DNA from 2 places in the Vibrio kanaloae genome. Region 2 is predicted to be linked to the other one. Evidence: predicted binding sites of a transcription regulator. Region 2 holds the regulator's gene; the other holds the start of a gene.
The links. The regulator MetJ, encoded in region 2, represses methionine synthesis genes. The targets are predictions, from matches to a motif close to TTAGACNTNTANANGTCTAA.
Positions count from the first base shown of each region.

Region 1: metN (methionine ABC transporter ATP-binding protein MetN) is a predicted target of MetJ. The motif match lies at 5,028-5,047, and genes of this name have one in related genera.

Region 1 is NZ_AP025497.1:2,379,986-2,390,582, reverse strand. Features, by position in the region: gene OCV24_RS10835 (Zn-ribbon-containing protein) at 1-626, shown strand, start outside; gene OCV24_RS10830 (carbohydrate porin) at 1,030-2,235, shown strand; gene metQ (methionine ABC transporter substrate-binding lipoprotein MetQ) at 2,332-3,141, opposite strand; gene OCV24_RS10820 (methionine ABC transporter permease) at 3,224-3,907, opposite strand; gene metN (methionine ABC transporter ATP-binding protein MetN) at 3,897-4,931, opposite strand; gene gmhB (D-glycero-beta-D-manno-heptose 1,7-bisphosphate 7-phosphatase) at 5,173-5,724, shown strand; gene OCV24_RS10805 (MliC family protein) at 5,842-6,177, shown strand; gene treR (trehalose operon repressor TreR) at 6,276-7,220, shown strand; gene treB (PTS trehalose transporter subunit IIBC) at 7,426-8,850, shown strand; gene treC (alpha,alpha-phosphotrehalase) at 8,992-10,597, shown strand, end outside.
Region 2 is NZ_AP025497.1:255,045-265,641, reverse strand. Features, by position in the region: gene metF (methylenetetrahydrofolate reductase) at 1-648, opposite strand, end outside; gene OCV24_RS01190 (bifunctional aspartate kinase/homoserine dehydrogenase II) at 925-3,336, opposite strand; gene OCV24_RS01185 (O-succinylhomoserine (thiol)-lyase) at 3,339-4,520, opposite strand; gene metJ (met regulon transcriptional regulator MetJ) at 4,729-5,046, shown strand; gene OCV24_RS01175 (malic enzyme-like NAD(P)-binding protein) at 5,234-6,523, opposite strand; gene rpmE (50S ribosomal protein L31) at 6,874-7,092, opposite strand; gene priA (primosomal protein N') at 7,435-9,636, shown strand; gene cytR (DNA-binding transcriptional regulator CytR) at 9,876-10,597, shown strand, end outside.

The DNA.
Region 1 (10,597 bases), 1.0 Mb from region 2:
ATGTTCGTGTTGTCTGCCCAGAACAAGATAGTTTACACCCACGTAACCATTCAGACTTCGTAAAAGTCTGTTTTGAGCGCTTGTCTAACGCGAGCTTGCTTACGCCTAAAATGCGCTTGCTTGGTCGAGACCTTAACTCTGAAGAAGTGGCTGAAGACGAAGCGCCTAGCTGGCAGGTGCTTTACACGACGTTCGTTCATACCTGTTCACCGTTGCGTAGTGGCGATAGCTTGCTACCAATCCCTTTGTATCGCAATCCACCTACATTCAATGGCGACCATAAAGCGGTATTGAAATGGCAGACAGAATGGCAAGCCTGTGATGAAGTTCAAATGGGCGGGGGTTGCCGTGCTGAACATGCAACGCTGACCGAGATCAGTGATACCAAAAGCGTATTATTTAAACGTGGTTGGGGCTTAAGAGGGCGCATCGAATATCTGACTAAGATCCCAACTTACTACTACTTATACCGTGTGGGTGGCATCAGCTTAAAAGCTGAAAAAGAGCGTAAGTGTCCGCAATGTGGTGGTGAATGGCTGCTAGATGCGCCGATCCACGATGTTTTCTATTTCAAGTGTGATGATTGCCGTCTGGTATCAAACATCTCTTGGGATCATCTTAAGTAATCTATAAAGCTTAATTTGCGATTCAAGGTATCGAAGTGTTAGTCAATACTTCGATACCTTGAATCGCCCCTCAATTTTTCTCCCTGTTAGCTTCTCGTTTGTTGCTCTTTTTAACTCTCTATATTGGTCGTTAATCAGTATTTAGCTTGCCAATAATTATCGAACCTATTTTTGTCTCTAAATGTGCTCATTCCGTGCTGTATGTCTCTCTCTGTATCACTCAAATATTCACCGGAATAATCCAACGCTCATCAACTTTTCGTTACCTCAATAGTTAACCTGATCACAATAATCAACCAGTTCTCTTTCAATTTATATTCTGCTCAATATAAATGGGATCGATCCCATGGGAATGTTCCCATTTATAAAAATAACGTAATTCTAGATCTGAAAGGAATGGACGATGAAACTGTTACCTATTGCTGCTGCACTCTCTACTGCTTTACTTACACCTAATTTATACGCTGATGAAACCACGCCATTGGAGTTTAATGGCTACATGCGCGGCGGCGTTGGCCTGAGTAATGAAGGTGGTTCAAATAGTAAATGGGAAGTGAGTAAAGTTGGACGACTCGGCAACGAAAATGACCTGTATGGTGAGTTTGGTTTTAGAAAAGAGGTGTATGCCGAGGACGACGTTTCATTTTTAGTTGATTCCATGTTGTCGTACTGGCAAGGCCAAGATGAGAACGCGGCGGATAAAAGCGTGGATGTAGTTCAACTGAATGTTCAAGCGGTAGGGCTTTTTGAAGATAAAGACATTGGTATTTGGGCGGGTGAGCGCTACTACCAACGCCATGATGTACACATCGTTGATAACTATTATTGGGATGTAAGCGGTATTGGTGCGGGTGTTGAACACATCAATATGGGACCAGGTAAATTATCGGTGGCTCTGATTCAAGATACAGTGACAGGCGATGTATTTGATGGCAAAGAGACTACAGCTATGATTGCTGATATACGCTATGCGGGTATTCCATTGTGGAACAATGCGGATCTTGAGGTCGGTATTGATATGAACTTCGCCAATGAAAAGCAGGGTCAAACGGTGGACGCGGATGATAGCGTGATGCTGACAGCCAGCCTAAATCAAAACCTTAATGGTGGCTTCAACAAAACCATTCTTCAAGTTGCTAACTCTGGTTATGCCGAACAGATGACAACCTTTGGTACAGGTAAGGGTATCGTTCGTGATGCAAACAACAACGATGCTGATGGCTTCCGATTGATTAACTGGGGTGTGCTTGCTATCGGTGAGAACATCGAGTTTGGGCACACGGTTCGTTATGCGGCGTCAACGGGCGTTGGTGCAAATAACAGTGATGATGAGTCGTTCAGTGCAGTAATCCGTCCGCTTTATAAGTGGGACAAGCGTATGCGTACCATTCTTGAAATTGGCGGTTTTGTTGAAACGATTGATAACCAAGATGGCGCGGGTGGCAAGTTTACAGTGGCTCAGGCTTGGGTACCGCAAGTGGGTTTCTGGTCGCGTCCTGAATTCCGTATCTTTGCGACTTACCTAAATGATGCTGAAAATGACAATGCTTTCGGTGAAGGTAAAAACAGTGAAATGAGTGTCGGTATGCAAGTGGAAGCTTGGTGGTAAGCCGAGTCTTTCTCGTGAGTTGTCATTAATAAAAAGGGCTGACGCTAAGTCAGCCCTTTTGGGTCTTTGTTATAGTGCGGTGCTAAGTGTCGGTAATTACCAACCTTTAACTAAACCACCTTGGAAAATATCATAAGCAGCGTTGTACACTTCTTCAGTTTGGTAAGCCTTTACGAAGTTTTGTACATTTTCCGCATTTAGGTTCTCTTCACGAGAAACAATTAGGTTTACGTATGGTGAATCTTTGTCTTCAACAAATACACCATCTTTTTGTGGAGTTAGGTTGATTGAGCTTGCGTAAGTTGTATTGATGATAGATAGAGTTACATCATCCAGAGAGCGCGGTAGCTGCGCAGCGTCTAGTTCAACAATCGTTAGGTTTTTAGGGTTGCTAACTATGTCACGAACTGTCGCGAGAAGACCGGCATCTTCGCTAAGCTCAAGCAGACCTTGTTGCTCAAGAAGCAGGAGAGAGCGACCTAGGTTTGTTGGATCGTTTGGTACTGCGATACGAGCACCATCTTGAATGTCGTCTACTGATTTCACTTCTTTTGAGTAGCCAGCAATTGGATAAACAAAGGTGTTACCAGCGATAGTCAGTTTGTAACCACGATCGGCAACTTGTTGTTCTAGGTATGGTGCGTGTTGAAATGCATTGATGTCGATAGAGCCGTCATCTAGCGCTGCGTTTGGTGTTACATAATCAGTAAAGGTCACTAACTCAACATCCAAGCCGTATTGCTCTTTCGCTACTTTCGCAGCAACTTCAGCAACTTGTGCTTCAGCCCCTGCAATTACGCCGACTTTGATTTTTGAAGTGTCGACTTCTTTATCGCCACAACCTGCTAGTACTAGCGCTGAAGCTGCTGCTGCGATAGTAAGTAAACCTTTAAGGTTAAATTTCATAATAATCTCCTTTTAATAAATCTATTTAATTTGGTTCAAACGACGCTTGGTCTTAGATTGTTTGCGTTTAAACGCTGAGTCTTTATCTGTGGTCAACGCGGCGAACTAATGAATCACCGATTGATTGAATAATTTGTACCAGCACAATCAACATCACTACCGTCACAGCCATGATGGTGACATCGTAGCGGTGGAATCCGTAACGAATGGCAACATCACCCAGGCCACCGCCGCCCACAGTACCTGCCATTGCTGAGTAACTCACAAGCGTTACTAGTGTGATTGTGACTGAGTTGATGATCGTCGGTAGTGCTTCAGGAAGCAGAACCTTATTGATTATTTGTGTTGGTGTTGCGCCCATTGACTGAGCAGCTTCCACTAGACCTGTTGGCACTTCAAGTAGTGCACTCTCGATAAGTCGAGCTACGAATGGGATAGCCCCAATTGTTAATGGAACAATTGCTGCTGTTGTCCCGATAAAGGTACCGATCAACATCTTAGTCAGTGGGATAATCGCCACCATCAGCACTAAGAAAGGCACTGAACGACCTACGTTGACAACTGCACCTAGAGTCTTGTTTAGCTTGGTGTTCTCAAGTAAACCACCTTTCTTGGTTGTGTGTAGAATCACGCCTAATGGGATACCGACAGCAAAACCAACAATGCCAGCAACAGCAACCATGTACAGCGTTTCGCCTGTTGCGCCTAGTAGAAGGTTACCGTTCAAGCTGATCCAGTCAGCAATCTCGTTGAAACTAAAGGACATAACCAAGCACCTCTACTTTTACATTGTTGTCGCGTAGGAATTGGATAGCAGCATTATCATCGGCTTCATTACCGAATAGCTCGGCAACCATCATGCCGAATTTTACACCGCCAGCGTAATCAAGATCAGAGCTTAATATACTGACATCGATATTAAATTTTCGTGCAATCTGCGTCATCAGCGGAGCATCAACCGTTGCGCCCGTAAACTCAAGGCGTACCAGTGGATAGCTGCTGTTTACACGAGTCTCTTGCAAACGCGCTTGGTAATCTTCAGGAATCGTCAGATCCAGCGTTGAACGAATAAATTGATGCGCCAGTTCTGTTTTAGGGTGTGCGAATATGTCACCCACAGTCCCTTTTTCGACAAGCTCGCCGCCACCAATGATGGCGACTTCGTGACAGATGTTTTTAACCACATCCATTTCGTGAGTAATCAATAGAATCGTGATGCTTAGCTTACGGTTGATTTTTCGTAGCAGCTCAAGAATCGATTGAGTGGTTGCTGGATCCAGAGCACTGGTTGCTTCATCACAAAGCAGTACTTTTGGGTCTGATGCTAATGCACGAGCAATCGCGACACGTTGCTTTTGACCACCACTCAAATTCGCTGGATAAGTATCGCGTTTGTCTGCAAGGCCAACAAGATCGAGTAACTCACTCACTTTCGCTTCAATAGCCGCTTTATCTCTACCGGCAAGCTCTAAAGGCAGTGCTACATTGTTAAATACAGTACGAGAAGACAACAGATTGAAGTGCTGGAAGATCATACCTATGTTACGGCGCGCTTCGCTTAGTTCAGACTTGCTGAGTTTTGTTAGGTCGATACCGTCAACAATCACTTCACCTGAAGTCGGGGCTTCTAACATGTTTACACAACGGATCAGGGTGCTTTTACCTGCACCTGAAGAGCCGATGACTCCGAAGATTTGACCTTGAGGTATGTGGAGGTTGATATCAATTAAGGCATTGATTTCTTTAGTGCCTTGATAAAAAACCTTATTGACTTGATTCACTTTAATCATAGAGAAACCCGTGCAGATAGAACAGAATAATATGTCGATAGCTCGCTCGATTTACAGACGATGCTATGGTGTTCTATGATCTAAGTCAATAGATATTTTTACGTCTAGACGGCTAAACGTAAGTGGTGTTATTTAAGGTGGAAACCGTTTTTTAACAAGTGCAGAAATAAATAGATAGTGATGAAGCAAATAAAGCGTGTAATAATTAATGATTAATAGAGCGTTGATAGAGAACTGAATTTTGTCTAAACCTGCTGTTTTTTTAGATCGTGATGGTGTGATTAACGTTGATCACGGCTACGTACATGATGAGCATGACTTTGAATACATCGACGGTGTGTTTGAAGCGGCGAAAGCGTTTAAAGATATGGGTTATTTATTGGTGCTAGTGACTAACCAGTCAGGTATTGCTCGTGGCATGTTTAGCGAAGACCGTTTTCTTTCTCTGACGCAGTGGATGGATTGGAACTTTGTTGATAATGGTGTCGAGCTTGATGGCATCTATTACTGTCCTCACCACGCTGAACACGGTATCGGTGACTACAAGCAAGATTGTGAATGTCGTAAACCAAAGCCAGGCATGTTCATTTCTGCTCGTGACTTTCTGAAAATTGATATGGCTAATTCAGTCATGATCGGCGATAAAGCTGAAGACATGATGGCTGCAGAGGCAGCAGGAGTTGGCACTAAAGTATTGGTGAGAACCGGCAAGCCAATCACTGAAAAGGGTGAAGCGCTAGCTAGCGTAGTACTTGATAGCATTAAAGACGTACCCGCTTTCTTAAAAGGTTAAGCGTTTCATTGAGCACTAAGGTCATGTACCTATCCTTAAAAAGCACCTAATTGTTACTAGGGTTTATACTGTTTAAGAAGATAAGTATCGTGTCTATATAAAGATGAGGAACGAAGTATGAAAGCTATGTTAGTAGCATCTCTATGTACGGTAGCATTAATCGGGTGCTCTAAGTCAGCAGCCCCTGATAGTGAAGCATCGAATAATCAGTTCATGACTTATCAATGTGAGTCTGATGTTTCGTTTGAAGTAGCTTACCTTGATAATGAAAAAGCGGTCTTACGTTTGCTTGACGATGAATATCGTCTGACTCAGGTACCGGCAGGTTCAGGAACCAAATATATTCTAGATGATGGCACTGCAGAGGTAGTTAACAACATCACTTTGCGTACTAAAGGTGACAATGCACGTCTAGAACTTGGTCGTGTTGTGTATCGAAATTGTCAAAAGTAAGTCATCGTAAGAACGACTAGGATTTACATACAGTTAAGTGAGGGAATCTACCCTCACTTTTTCTCTTTTCTCTTTTCTCTTTTAACGTTAGACTTTTTATGAGCAAAAAACTCACTATTCTCGATATTGCTAAGCTGTCCGGTGTTGGTAAGTCAACCGTATCTCGCGTTCTGACCAACGACCCTAAAGTGAAACCTGAGACCCGTGAAAGGGTGGAAAGAGTAATTCAAGAATCTGGGTACACACCTTCAAAGTCTGCGCAATCAATGCGTGGTGGCAGTCAAAAAGTCATCGGCGTGATCATCTCTCGTTTAGATTCTCCCTCTGAAAACAAAGCCGTTAGTACCATGTTGGCTGAGTTGTATCGAGCAGATTACGATGTGGTGATTATGGAAAGTCAGCTCGACAGAGAAAAAGCCAATGAGCACCTGCAAGTTCTGAAGCGACGTAATGTGGATGGCATCATTGTGTTTGGCTTTACTGACTGTGATATCCCAGCGATCGAAACATGGGAACACAAAGCTGTGGTTATTGCTCTGGATACCGAGAACGTGACGTCGATTAACTATGATAACCAACAGGTTATTGATCGTGCTCTCGCGCACCTATCGGATCAAGGGATCTCAGATGTCGGCTTTATTGGTGTTGATCCTAGTGATAAATCAACCGGTGAACTGCGTCTTAAGGCTTATCTAGATTGGTGTGAAAACACCGGAGTGATTGCGAATTATCGTACTGGTCAACTTCATCATGAAAGTGCTTATCAGCTAGTGGATGAGATACTGACTCCTGCAACTCAAGCGATTGTTTGTGCCAGTGATACCCTGGCCCTTGGCGTGATCAAACGTCTACAAGAGCGACAACGCGAAGATGTGGTCGTGACAGGCGTTGGTGGCAACACTTTGCTCTCTTTTTTGTTTCCTCGTGTATTCAGTATTGACCCCGGCTATCAATCCGCAGGGAAATTAGCGGCTAATCTATTGATCTCCCAGCTTTTAGGTAACTCTGAGATCTCTCATCACACCCAACCTCCGATTCTATAATCCACTCAATTAAGCAAAATTGAACCGCTTGGATTAAAATTAGAGTGTGATCTCTTTCAATTAATGGGACTGTTCCCATTTTAATTTATTATTCATACGGGCATTATAATAATCGTTGTTGGGACTGTTCCCATTAATCTAAATCCTGAGTGGTTATCGCTGAATGGTTTAGATGAGTAATTGAATGAAACCAGGGTGGGGTAGTATGAGTAAGATAGCGAAGCAAGACGTTGCGCGTCTTATCGAGTTAGTCGGTGGCAAAGAAAATATTGCGAGTGTCAGCCATTGTTTGACTCGACTGCGTTTTGTATTGAACGATACGGAACAAGCAAACAAAGCAGAACTAGAAAAGCTGAAGTTGGTAAAAGGCTGCTTTACGAACGCAGGTCAATTCCAAGTCGTGATTGGCACAGAGGTTGATGAAGTGTACGCACTTCTGATTGAACAAACGGGTAAAGAGGCGTCATCAAAAGATGAGTCTAAGCTTGCAGCTCGTCAGAACATGAACTTCCTTGAGCGTGGTATCTCCCATTTAGCCGAAATTTTCGTACCACTGTTGCCTGCCATCATTACGGGTGGTTTGATTCTTGGTTTCCGTAATGTGATTGGCGACATTCGCATGTTCGACGGCAAAACCTTGGTTGAGATCAGCCAGTTCTGGGCAACCGTTCACTCTTTCTTATGGTTGATCGGCGAAGCGATTTTCTTCTTCCTACCGGTTGGTGTGTGTTGGGCGACGGTTAAGAAGCTCGGCGGAACCCCTATTTTGGGTATCACGCTCGGTGTGACCTTGGTTTCCCCACAATTGATGAACGCTTACATGATAGGTAAATCGGTACCTGAGGTGTGGGACTTTGGCTTGTTCGTGATTGAGAAAGTTGGTTATCAGGCACAGGTGATCCCAGCGATGCTAGCGGGTGTGGCTTTGGCATTTATTGAGACTAACCTCAAGCGTATTGTTCCTTCTTATCTGTACCTTGTTGTCGTGCCATTTGTATCGATTATTTTGTCTGTGATTCTAGCACACGCTTTCATTGGTCCATTTGGCCGCATGTTAGGCGATGGTGTGGCATTCGCGGCTAAAGCGGCAATGACTGGTGATTTTGCGATTTTTGGTTCAGTGGTATTTGGCTTCCTATACGCACCTTTGGTAATTACAGGTATTCACCACACAACCAACGCAGTCGACCTACAATTGATGCAAGACTTAGGCGGTACGCCAATCTGGCCTTTGATTGCTTTATCAAATATTGCGCAAGCTTCAGCGGTTGTCGGCATCATCATCTTAAGCAAGCGTGAAGGCGAACGAGATATCTCGGTTCCAGCTGCAATCTCTGCCTACTTAGGTGTGACAGAGCCTGCGATGTACGGCATCAACCTTAAATACAAATTCCCAATGCTGAGCGCAATGATCGGCAGTGCCGCAGCGGCTGCAATCTGTGGTAGTGCAGGTGTGATGGCGAATGGAATAGGTGTCGGTGGCTTGCCGGGTATCTTATCGATTCAACCGCAATATTGGTCTGTTTACTTAATTGCGATGCTGGTGGCGATTGTACTACCCGTCACGTTAACACTGTTCTTCTATAAACGAGCACAGATGAAAGGCGAGCTAGAAACCGCCAACGCGTAATGCATTAAATAAGCGATGACTCCAAAGTGAGCCATCGCTTTTTCTCTTAGTTATAGCTTTTTCTTTTAGTTATAACGGCTATTCGACCATGATTCACATGGTGATTTTTATTTTATATTTTCTGGTAAGTGAGTGTTAGAGATGGCGATGACTGAGCATGATGAAAGTTGGTGGAAAACCGCAACCATCTATCAAATCTACCCAAAGAGCTTTTGTGATAGTGGCAGTAAAGGTACTGGCGATATCAAAGGGATCATTTCAAAACTGGATTATCTTAAACACTTGAGTGTGGATGCCATTTGGTTAACCCCTGTTTACGCATCCCCAATGATCGATAACGGCTACGATATTTCAGACTACTACGCGATTAATCCTCAATTCGGCACCATGGAAGATTTCGACTTATTACTATCTGAAGCGCACCAACGGGGTATCCGTATCGTGATGGATATAGTGGTAAACCACACCTCGACAGAGCATGCATGGTTCCAATCTGCTTTGGGCGACAAAAACAGCCCGTACCGCGATTACTACATCTGGAAAGACCCAGTAAACGGCCAAGCACCCACTAACTGGCAATCTAAGTTTGGCGGTAATGCATGGGCTCTCGATGAAGCCACAGGTCAATACTACCTTCATCTATTCGCCAAAGAGCAGGCCGACCTGAACTGGGAGAACCCGGTTGTACGTGGTGAAGTGAAAGACGTTATCAGCTTCTGGGCTGAAAAAGGCGTTGATGGTTTCCGCCTTGATGTCATTAATTTAATTTCAAAGCAGCAAGACTTTCCTAACGATGATATTGGTGACGGTCGTCGCTTTTATACCGATGGTCCACGTGTACACGAATACCTGCAAGAGATCAGTGAAGAAGTATTCCAGAAATACGGCAGCGTGACGGTTGGCGAGATGTCTTCAACGACACTGGAACATTGTCAGCAATACTCAAATATTGATAACAGTGAGCTATCGATGGTGTTTAATTTTCATCACCTTAAGGTCGATTACACCAATGGTGAGAAGTGGACCAATGCGCCGTTTGATTTCTTACAGCTCAAGTCGATCTTCAATCACTGGCAAACAGGCTTGAACGGCAAAGGGTGGGGCGCGCTATTTTGGTGTAATCACGACCAACCAAGAGTGGTGAGCCGTTTAGGTGATGATCAGCAGTATCGTGTTGAGTCGGCTAAGATGCTGGCTGCGTCTGTACATATGATGCAAGGCACGCCGTATATCTATCAAGGTGAAGAAATTGGCATGACTAACCCTGGCTATACTGAGATCAGCCAATATCGTGATGTAGAGAGCACCAACATGTACGACATCATGGTTAACCGTGATGGTGTGGAGCATCAAGATATGATGGCGATTTTAGCGCAGAAATCTCGCGATAACTCTCGTACACCGATGCAATGGAACTGTGAAGCATATGCAGGCTTTTCACAAGAACAGCCATGGCTAGACGTTGCGAATAACTATACTGAGATCAATGCTGAGCAAGCGCTGGAAGATAAAGATTCTGTTTTTTACTTCTACAAGAGCTTGATTGAGTTACGTAAACAAGTGCCTGTGATTACTCATGGTAGTTATCAAGATTTATTGCCTGAACACTCATCTATTTTTGCGTATGCACGTGAGAGCGAAGGGCAAACCTTGTTGTGTATTAACAACTATTATGGTGAAGAGGCGGAATGCGTTTTACCGGAACGTTTTGATATGAGTAAGGCGAAGAGTTTGTTGTCTAACTATC
Region 2 (10,597 bases):
GTTAGAAACTGGCAAGATACCCGGTACTATCTCAACATCAACGCCCGCCGCCACACAGCGATCACGAAAGCGTAGGTAGCTTTCTACATCGAAGAAGAACTGAGTGATGGCACGGTTAGCACCTGCATCTACTTTACGTTTTAGATTAATAAGATCAGATTGAGCGCTTTTTGCTTCAGGGTGAACTTCTGGAAATGCCGCGACTGAGATATCAAAATCATGGCGCGATTTAAGCAGTTCAACTAGGTCAGAAGCATACATATCTGGCGCACCGCCGCCTGCTGGAATATCACCACGTAGAGCAACAATGCTCTCGATACCATTCGCCCAGTAATCGTCGGCGATTTGAATAAGTTCTTCGCGGCTAGCATCAATGCACGTTAGGTGTGGCGCTGCTACTAGACCCGTTTGGTTTTTGATCTCTTTAATGATTGAGTGGGTACGATCACGTTCACCCGAGTTTGCACCATAGGTTACCGATACAAATTTTGGTTGAAGTGTTTTAAGACGGTGAACAGAGTTCCACAGGGTCTCTTCCATCTTCTCACTGCTTGGTGGAAAAAATTCAAATGACACATTAATGTTGTCAGAAAGCTCTGCGATATTCTGATTTAAAGCGTCGATATGGCCTGCGTGTGTGTATCCCATCTTACTCTCCCTGTGGCAAAAGCAACCACTAAAAACTCAAATCCTTAAACGACGTTTAGACGTCTATATGTCTGTAGGATGTATTGAATACGATTTAATGTCAACAGATCGATTATGAATTTTTCTCAAGTAGATCGTGAGTAAAACTCAAGTCGTTATATGGGTCGCAAAGCAGAAATAAGGTAGAAAAAAGGCTGAAAAACACATCGTGCTTTCAGCCTTATCTATCTTAGTGGATAGTATGCTATTTAGACACTAAACCAACCGATCTGAGTATCAGAACAGGCTAGACATTCTGTTCAGGTCAGATTGAATTGCGCCCGCTGTTACTTCACGGCCCGCACCTGGGCCACGAATAACCAATGGATTATCTTTGTACCATTTGCTTTCAATCGCAAAGATGTTATCGCAAGGCAGCAAGTTCGCTAGAGCATGTTCTTTAGATAGAGCTTCAACGCCTACGGTTGCCTTACCATTCTTCTCTAAACGCGCTACGTAACGCAGAACCTTTTGTTGAGAATGTGCTTTCTCTAAGCGCTCAGCCAACTCTTCGCTCAGCACAGAGGCCTTATCAAAGAAGTCATCCACCGACAGGTCTTGCAGTTCTGCTGGCACCAGTGATTCCACTTTTACGTTTTCAGGTTCAATGTCTAAACCCGATTCACGCGCCAGAATGACCAACTTACGCATCACATCTGACCCATCTAGATCCGCACGAGGATCCGGTTCTGTGAGGCCTTGTTGCCATGCTAAGTCAACCAACTCGCTAAATGGTACTGTGCCATCGAACTGTTGGAACAACCAAGACAGTGTGCCCGAAAAGATACCTGACAATGCAATAATGTCATCGCCACTTTCACGCAGGTCACGTACCGTGTGGTTAATCGGTAAGCCTGCACCAACCGTCGCGTTGTACAACCAATGACGGCTGATCTTAGCGAAAGCATCTTTGACTTGATGGTAATACTCACTTGATGCAGAACCTGCGACCTTGTTCGCCGAAATCAGGTGGATACCTTGCTGTGCGATTTGCAGATATTTTGCTGCAAGTACCGGGCTCGCAGTAACATCGAGAACAACCGCTTCGTCATAACCTTGAATAGAACCCAAACGCTCTAACCAGTCGTTACCATTATTGGCAATCGCTTCGTCATCAAAGCGCTTACCTACCGAAGTCGCATCAATACCTCGATCGTCGAACCAATAGGTTTGGCTATCAACCACCGCAACCAATTCAAAGTTCATTCCACGGCGCTTTTCAAGTTCCGCTTTTTGCTCAGCAAACAGGCTTAACCAGCTTGAACCAATATTGCCCTTACCACACAAGGCAATCGCAACACGCTTCTGCGCTTGGAACAGTTGAGAGTGAATGCCTTTCACCAGACTTGATGTTTCGCTCTTACGAATCACAGCCACCAAGCTTAAGCCTGAGTTCGCTTCTGAGATGAACTCAACCGGAGAGCTCTTAAGCTGCTGGTAGAAGCCGTAACAATGGTTCGGGTTCTTAGTCACACCCGCACCCACTGCTGCAATCAGAGAGAAACCTTCTTTGAGCTTAATCTCAGCTTCAATCGCGTGGTCTTGTAGATATTCTAAAGCACCACCAGCGATCTCTTCTGTGTAAGCAAGACGCAAACAGTGTTGATCCGGTTCAAGCTCATAAGCCAGCGGCTCAAGTTGAGCACGCTTAAGCCCTTCAAGGACTTCACTCTCTAGACGGTCGAAATCATGGCCGTGACCAAACGTCAGTTGCACGATAAGAACGTCATCCAAAGAGGTAATGATTTTTGCACCACGACCAGATGCCAGTACACGCTCAATCTGTGTGGAGCCTGCTTCTGGCTGATAGCTGCAGCGTAAACTTAAATCCATAGCACTTTGAGCCACCGGCTGTAGCGTTCGGCTGTGAAGCACCGGCGCCGCCAGACGAGCTAACTCACTGGCTTCATCAAGACGAAGCAGAGGCAATAGACACGCATCTGAAACCAGACGAGGGTCAGCGCTGTATACGCCTGCCACATCACTCCAAATCGTCACACGTTCAACTTCAGCCAACGCGCCAATCACGGTAGCTGAGTAATCCGAACCATTCCGACCAAGCAATACGGTTTCGCCGTCGCTGTTCTGAGCCATAAAGCCCGTAATCACCACACGACAATGCGCATGCTGCGCTAGAGCTTCTTTAATCAGAGGATAAGAACGTGCGCGGTCAACTTCAGGTTGAGCGCCCACTTCTGCACGCAAAAAGGCACGCGCATCTTGAGCTACCGCTTGTAAATCATGTTGGCACAACAAAGCGGCTAACAGACGCGAAGACCAAACCTCACCGTGTCCTAACACTTGTGCTTTTTGCGCTTCGCTCAAGGGAGCGGTGAGCTCACCCAAAGCGGTAAACTCTTGTTGAATGGTTGCCGTTAGTTGCGAAGCGGCTTCACCTTCAAGCAGCGCTTCAATCAGCTCAAGCTGGAACTGACGAAGGGTTTGTAGGCATTCATGGGCAATACGGCCATCTTTGTCGAGCGCTTCAACAAACTCAATCAAACGGTTGGTTGTTTTACCCGCTGCCGATACAACGACTAAATCAGTTGCTGATGAGTATTCTCTAAGGATGTTAACCACGCGTTGGTAACATTCAGGATTCGCTAAACTGCTGCCACCAAATTTATGTAGCTGGCGAAAGGTTGCCATTATTACCCCTCCCCTTCAGCAATAAAGCGCTGTGTTTTTTCAAACGCTTGCTTGAGGTCATCGATTAGGTCTTCTGCATCTTCAAGGCCAACAGATAGACGCAGTAGTTGCTGAGAAACACCCGCTTCTGCTAATGCTTCTTCACCCATCGCGCGGTGAGTCATCGACGCAGGGTGACAAATCAAGCTTTCAACACCGCCCAGCGATTCCGCCAAAGAAAACAGCTCTAACTTATCAACAAAGTATTTAAGCGCCTCGAATGAGCCCGCAAACTCAAAGCTGAGCATTGAGCCAAAGCCCGATTGCTGTTTCTTCGCGATCTCATGACCCGGATGTTCAGGAAGGCTTGGGTGGTAAATAGTGCCGACGAGATCTTGTTGCTGCAGAGACGCCAGAATCTCACGTGAGCTTTCTTCGTGAACTCGCATACGCGCACCTAGCGTACGAATACCACGTAAAGTCATGTAGCTATCAAATGGTGTGCCGGTCGCACCAATACAGTTGCCCCACCATGCTAGCTCTTCAGCGTGCTCTTCTGTCTTAGTGACCACAACGCCACCAATAACATCTGAGTGTCCATTGATGTACTTAGTGGTTGAGTGAATAACAAAATCAGCACCCAGCTCTAAAGGCTTTTGGAACACAGGTGTCAAAAACGTGTTGTCGACAGCAACCAGAGCACCAACCTCTTTCGCTTTGCGGCAAGTTTCTGCAATATCAACCACGCGAACCAATGGATTCGATGGTGTTTCGATTAAGATCAACTTTGGCTTAAGCGCGATCGCCGCATCCAGTGCCGATTGATCCGATTGATCAACAAACAGAACTTTGAAGTCACCTTTCAGTGAGCGAGTGTTAAACAGACGGTAAGTACCGCCGTAGCAGTCGTGTGGTGCGATAATAAGATCATCGCCGCCTAAGAAAGCAGAAACCCATAAGTTTAGCGCCGAAGTACCGCAGTTAGTCACAACCGCGCCTTTGCCTGATTCAAGCTCAAACAGTGCCGTTTCTAATAAACCTCGATTGGGGTTACCAGAACGAGTGTAATCGTACTTTGGCACTTCACCAAAAGCGGGAAACCCATAATTAGTCGAAAGGTAAATAGGTGGGACAACGGCATGGTGTTGCGTGTCTGACTCGATACCAGTACGTACTGCAATTGTTGCTGGCTTCCGGCTGCTCATAGGTGCTTCCTTACAAGTTTTGCGTCTGAGAATCACAGCTGCTTGTCGGCATTTTTCGGCTGTGTTAGATATATGTAATTCACTTTACTTTCATAAACGTGAGACGTCAACACTTCTAGACGTCCATATGTCTTTGCTTATGGCAGTAAATCCCGCTAAAATCACCACTATTAATTTATTCTAACAACTAAAGTGATGAAGGTACGCAATGGCCGACTGGAATGGTGAATACATAAGCCCATATGCTGAGCATGGAAAGAAAAGCGAACAAGTAAAGAAAATTACAGTTTCTATCCCTCTAAAAGTGTTAAAGGTTCTCACTGACGAGCGTACTCGCCGCCAGATTAATAACCTGCGCCATGCAACAAACAGTGAGCTACTGTGCGAAGCCTTTCTACATGCGTACACAGGCCAACCACTACCAACGGATGAAGATCTCCGTAAAGACCGTCCAGACGATATCCCTACTGAAGTAAAAAGACTGATGACAGAGATGGGGATCGAATTCGAAGCGTTTGACGAATAATAAAAACAACTCAGTACCGCCTTTAATACTGATTCGCTATAGCGGCCCCTATTCATAACATCACTCACTATACTGCTTGCGAGTGGGCTGTGAGTGATAGATATAAAAAAACCGACTCCTGATGAGTCGGTTTTTATTATTCTTGCCCATAGCGAAACCGCTACAGAGAATCCACCACAGCGGGCTATTACGCCATATAGTTAGCTGGCATATCAATACGCGCAACGCCAGATTCAACGGCCGCTTCCGCTACCGCTTTTGCTACTCGAGGAAGCAGACGCGGGTCCATTGGCTTAGGAATGATATAGCCCTTACCAAACTCCAGCGCCGTCTCACCTGCTGCCGCTAATACTTCTGCTGGCACTTCTTCTTTCGCCAGTTCACGAATAGCATGAACCGCCGCCAGTTTCATCTCATCATTAATTTCGCTCGCACGCACATCTAACGCACCACGGAAAATGAATGGGAAACAAAGTACGTTGTTAACTTGGTTCGGGTAATCACTACGGCCCGTACCCATAATAAGGTCTTTTCGAACTTCATGAGCAAGATCTGGTTTGATTTCTGGATCAGGGTTTGAACATGCAAACACAATCGGCTTATCAGCCATTAGTGTTAATGCTTCAGCTGGTAGCAAGTTAGGGCCAGACACACCCAAGAATAGATCCGCATCTTCGATAACATCTTCAAGAGTACGTTTGTCAGTGTTGTTTGCGAATAGTTCTTTGTACTCATTAAGGTCATCACGACGAGTGTGGATTACCCCTTTACGGTCCAGCATGTAGATCTTCTCACGCTGGGCGCCACACTTAATCAGCAGTTCCATACAAGCAACCGCTGCTGCGCCTGCACCTAAACAAACGATCTTACATTCTTCTAGCTTCTTACCTTGAAGTTCAATTGCGTTCAGCATACCAGCTGCTGTTACAATCGCAGTACCGTGTTGGTCATCGTGGAATACTGGTACATCACAACGTTCAATCAGGCGACGTTCAATCTCAAAACAATCTGGTGCTTTGATGTCTTCTAGGTTAATACCACCGAATGTATCTGCGATATTGGCAACGGTATCTACAAACTCATCGATTGTGCGGTGTTTTACTTCAATATCGATAGAATCTAAACCTGCAAAGCGCTTAAACAGTAACGCTTTACCTTCCATTACCGGTTTAGAAGCAATAGGGCCAAGATTTCCAAGACCAAGAATCGCCGTACCGTTAGAGATAACTGCAACCATGTTGCCTTTACCCGTGTATTTATAAACGTTATCGACGTTTTGTGCGATTTCGCGAACAGGTTCAGCCACGCCAGGGCTGTATGCTAGTGCTAGATCTTCTGCAGAATCTGCAGGCTTTGTCAGTTCTACGGCAATTTTGCCTGGAATTGGGAACTCATGATAATCAAGAGCTTGCTGACGAAATTGTTCTTGAGGCGATAACTCTTGAGAGGATTGGTCTTGTCGGCTGTCTTCAGACATAGGTGTAGGTTCCTAGGTTATTATTATTTGGGGGTCTTGTTCATGTTAATGGATGTACTTCAAAGTTCCTAGGTAGTTAAAGCCTCTGTCTCATTAAAAAACGAGATTTAACTACTAATAAGACCAGTGAGCAGTTGAAATTACTATTGTCTGTTGAACTTTCAAGCGAATTTCTAAATAGAAGTAGCGGAACGACCATTGTGGAGAAATTCGGATCAACTACCTATCATTTATATTAATTGCCTACCTATTAAATAGCTAAAAAGCAGAGCAGTATCCATCATTGACTCAAATTATAGGCAACAAAAAAGGACACCTAAGTGTCCTTTTTCATGTCTAAATAGCGAGAATTACTTCTTGCTAGAAAGAGCACCGAAACGCTTGTTAAAGCGATCTACACGGCCGCCTGTATCTACGATACGTTGCTTACCTGTGTAGAATGGGTGACATTTGTCACATACATCTAGGTGAATGCCATCTTTACCTAGAGTAGAGTTGAATTCGAATGTGTTGCCGCAAGAACAAGTTGCTGTTACTGCTTTGTATTCTGGGTGGATTCCAGCTTTCATGGGATAACCTCAAGTAGGCCGTGTCGCTATACGATTCTAAGCCGCACACCACACGTAGTTTAAAAAAGAAATAAAGACACCGCATCCGTACAAAAAAGTGACGAAGCCATACCTTTAAGGCGCAGTATAGTAATGAATCTATAAGACAGGATCAACCGATTTGATACATTTTTCGCCAATAGTGTCTTTATTTCTTTTGTTAACTGGCATGTTGGTTGAAATTCATGAGCTCTAGTGACCTTCATTCGTTAACTCACCTCTTTCACCTAAACTGCTCCTCGAATTTAACCGCCTTATCATTTAGACTGTTCGCTCTCCTCAACTCAGTAAAGCCGTCACTTTATGCGTCCAATGATTGCCCGTGTGGCCCTGCCTGTTCCACTCGACAAGCAGTTCGATTACAAGATTCCTAACCACCTCTTTCCGATTATTGGTGGGCGAGTTTCTGTGCCTTTTGGACGCCAAACCTTAACCGGTATTGTCACAGCTCTGGTTAACGAATCTGAATTCGAACTAGACAAGCTCAAACCAATTAAAGCCTTATTAGACAATCAGCCTGTTTGGCCGGAATCTGTCTATTCACTCTTGATATGGTGTAGTCAATTCTATCAATACCCGCTTGGCGAAACCTTTGCTAACGCCCTTCCGAGCGCTCTAAGAAAAGGCAAAGCCGCCGACTTCGCAACGCTTATCGAATGGCAGTTAACATCGTCAGGCAAAGATCAACTGATGCAAGGCTTTGGTCGCGCCGTCAAACAAGCCAAAGTGATGCATATGCTTGAAAATGGCGCGGTTCCTCATCAAGAATTCATTGATGAGGAAGTGGGTAGCGCAGTACTTAAGACACTGGAAGAGAAAGGTTGGATTGAATCGGTAGAGAAAAAACCGCAGCGCAAACCATGGCCAGTTGAACTCGAAAACGAACAAGACAAGCCTAAACTCAATGCAGAGCAAGCCATCGCAATCGCAACTGTCAATAGCCAGACCAACTTTGGCTGCTTTCTACTAGAGGGCGTTACCGGTTCAGGTAAGACAGAAGTCTATCTGAATATGATCAAGCCGATTCTTGACCAGGGTAAACAGGCACTAGTTTTGGTGCCTGAAATTGGCCTCACCCCTCAAACCATTAACCGCTTTAAGCGACGCTTTAATGTGCCTGTTGAGGTTATCCACTCTGGCTTAAACGATTCAGAGCGACTGAATGCGTGGCTCTCGGCACGCGACAATATTGCAGGGATCGTGATAGGTACGCGCTCGGCTCTATTCACGCCTTTCGCTGATTTAGGCATTATCATTGTCGATGAAGAACATGACGCCTCCTATAAACAGCAAGACAGCCTGCGCTACCACGCACGTGATGTCGCCATTATGCGCGCTCATAAAGCGCAAGTTCCGGTCGTTCTTGGGTCAGCAACTCCGGCTTTTGAAACACTGCACAACGCTCAGATAGGCAAATACAGCTACCTTACCCTCACCTCACGTGCAGGTGTCGCATTGCCGACCACTAATAAAGTGTTGGATGTGAAAGGCGAATATCTGGAAAGCGGTTTGTCTGCGTCGTTAATTGCTGAGATGCAAAGACACCTGAAAGCGGGCAACCAAGTGATGTTGTTCCTCAACCGACGCGGGTTCTCTCCGGCATTGATGTGTCACGACTGTGGTTGGACTGCCGAGTGTAAGCGCTGTGATGCTTACTACACTTATCACCAATACAGCAATGAAATGCGTTGCCACCACTGTGGTTCACAACACCATATCGTTCACCATTGCCAAGGCTGCGGTTCAGCGAATTTAGTGACAGTGGGTGTCGGTACCGAACAGCTCGAAGCACAACTTGGTCAACTATTTCCAGAATATAAAACCATTCGTATTGACCGCGACAGCACCCGTCGTAAGGGTAGCTTAGAAAGCGCATTAGAGTCGATTCGTAAGGGTGAATACCAAATTCTTATTGGCACCCAGATGCTGGCTAAAGGTCACCACTTCCCTGACGTGACACTTGTGGCGTTATTGGATGTGGATGGCTCTTTATATAGCAGTGACTTCCGAGCGCCTGAACGCCTTGCTCAGCTCTTTATCCAAGTCGCAGGGCGCGCAGGGCGCGCCAGTAAACCCGGCGAAGTGATCTTACAAACGCACCATCCAGAACATGGTCTGTTACAAGCATTGCTGCACAAAGACTATAACCACTTCGCTCAGACGGCCTTAGCCGAACGTAAACAGGCGATGTTGCCGCCTTACACCTTTATGACTCTGTTTAGAGCAGAAGCGAACGACACGCGCTTGGTGGAAGATTTCTTACGTCAAGTTCGTCACACACTGGAGTCACATCCATTGTTTGACCAATATTGCATGGTGTTAGGACCAACGCCTGCACCATTAGCCAAACGTGCAGGCAAATCTCGCTGGCAACTGATCTTGCAAACCCAAACTCGCTCATTGATGCAGAAGCTATTAATGAGTGCGAAGCCGGCAATTAATATGTTACCCGCTGCGAAAAAAGTTCGTTGGTCACTCGATATTGAGCCGCAAGATTTAAGCTAAACCCACCTGGGTTAAAACTAATGATAAGTTTGTTCACAAATATTTCATATTTCTCGTGAGCAACATCACACTAGTCATGTGATTTTTGTTAATCTAGCCGTAACTTTACACGGATGAAACAAATAGAATATTGCAATAAAAAAAGTGTTAGCAACACTTTCATTATGTCTATTTGATTGTATTAATTATTCACGCCTTAGATACTTAGGCAATAAAGGAACTTAAAGAGGGTTTAATTTATGGCGACAATGAAGGATGTTGCCCAGCTAGCAGGCGTCTCAACCGCAACGGTATCACGTGCATTGATGACCCCAGAGAAAGTCTCAGTTTCTACTCGCAAACGAGTAGAGGCAGCAGTACTTGAAGCTGGATACTCACCCAACACATTAGCTCGAAACTTACGTCGCAACGAATCAAAAACCATCATTACTATCGTTCCTGATATCTGTGACCCTTATTTCGCCGAAATCATTCGTGGTATCGAAGATGCAGCTGTAGAAAATGATTACCTAGTTCTGCTTGGCGACAGTGGTCAACAGAAGAAACGTGAATCATCATTCGTAAACTTGGTGTTCACCAAACAGGCTGATGGCATGCTACTGCTTGGCACCGACCACCCATTTGATGTCAGTAAATCTGAACAGAAGAACTTACCACCTATGGTGATGGCATGTGAGTTTGCACCTGAACTTGAGTTGCCAACGGTACACATCGATAACTTGACGTCTGCATTTGAAGCCGTCAACTACCTAGCTCAGTTAGGTCATAAGCGCATCGCACAAATATCCGGCCCAACCTCCGCCACTCTATGTAAATTCCGCCAGCAAGGCTACCAACAGGCATTGCGCCGGGCTGGTGTATCAATGAACCCAGCTTATAGTACTGTTGGTGATTTTACCTTTGAAGCTGGAACAAAAGCCGTTCGTCAATTATTAGCACTACCGGAACAACCAACCGCAAT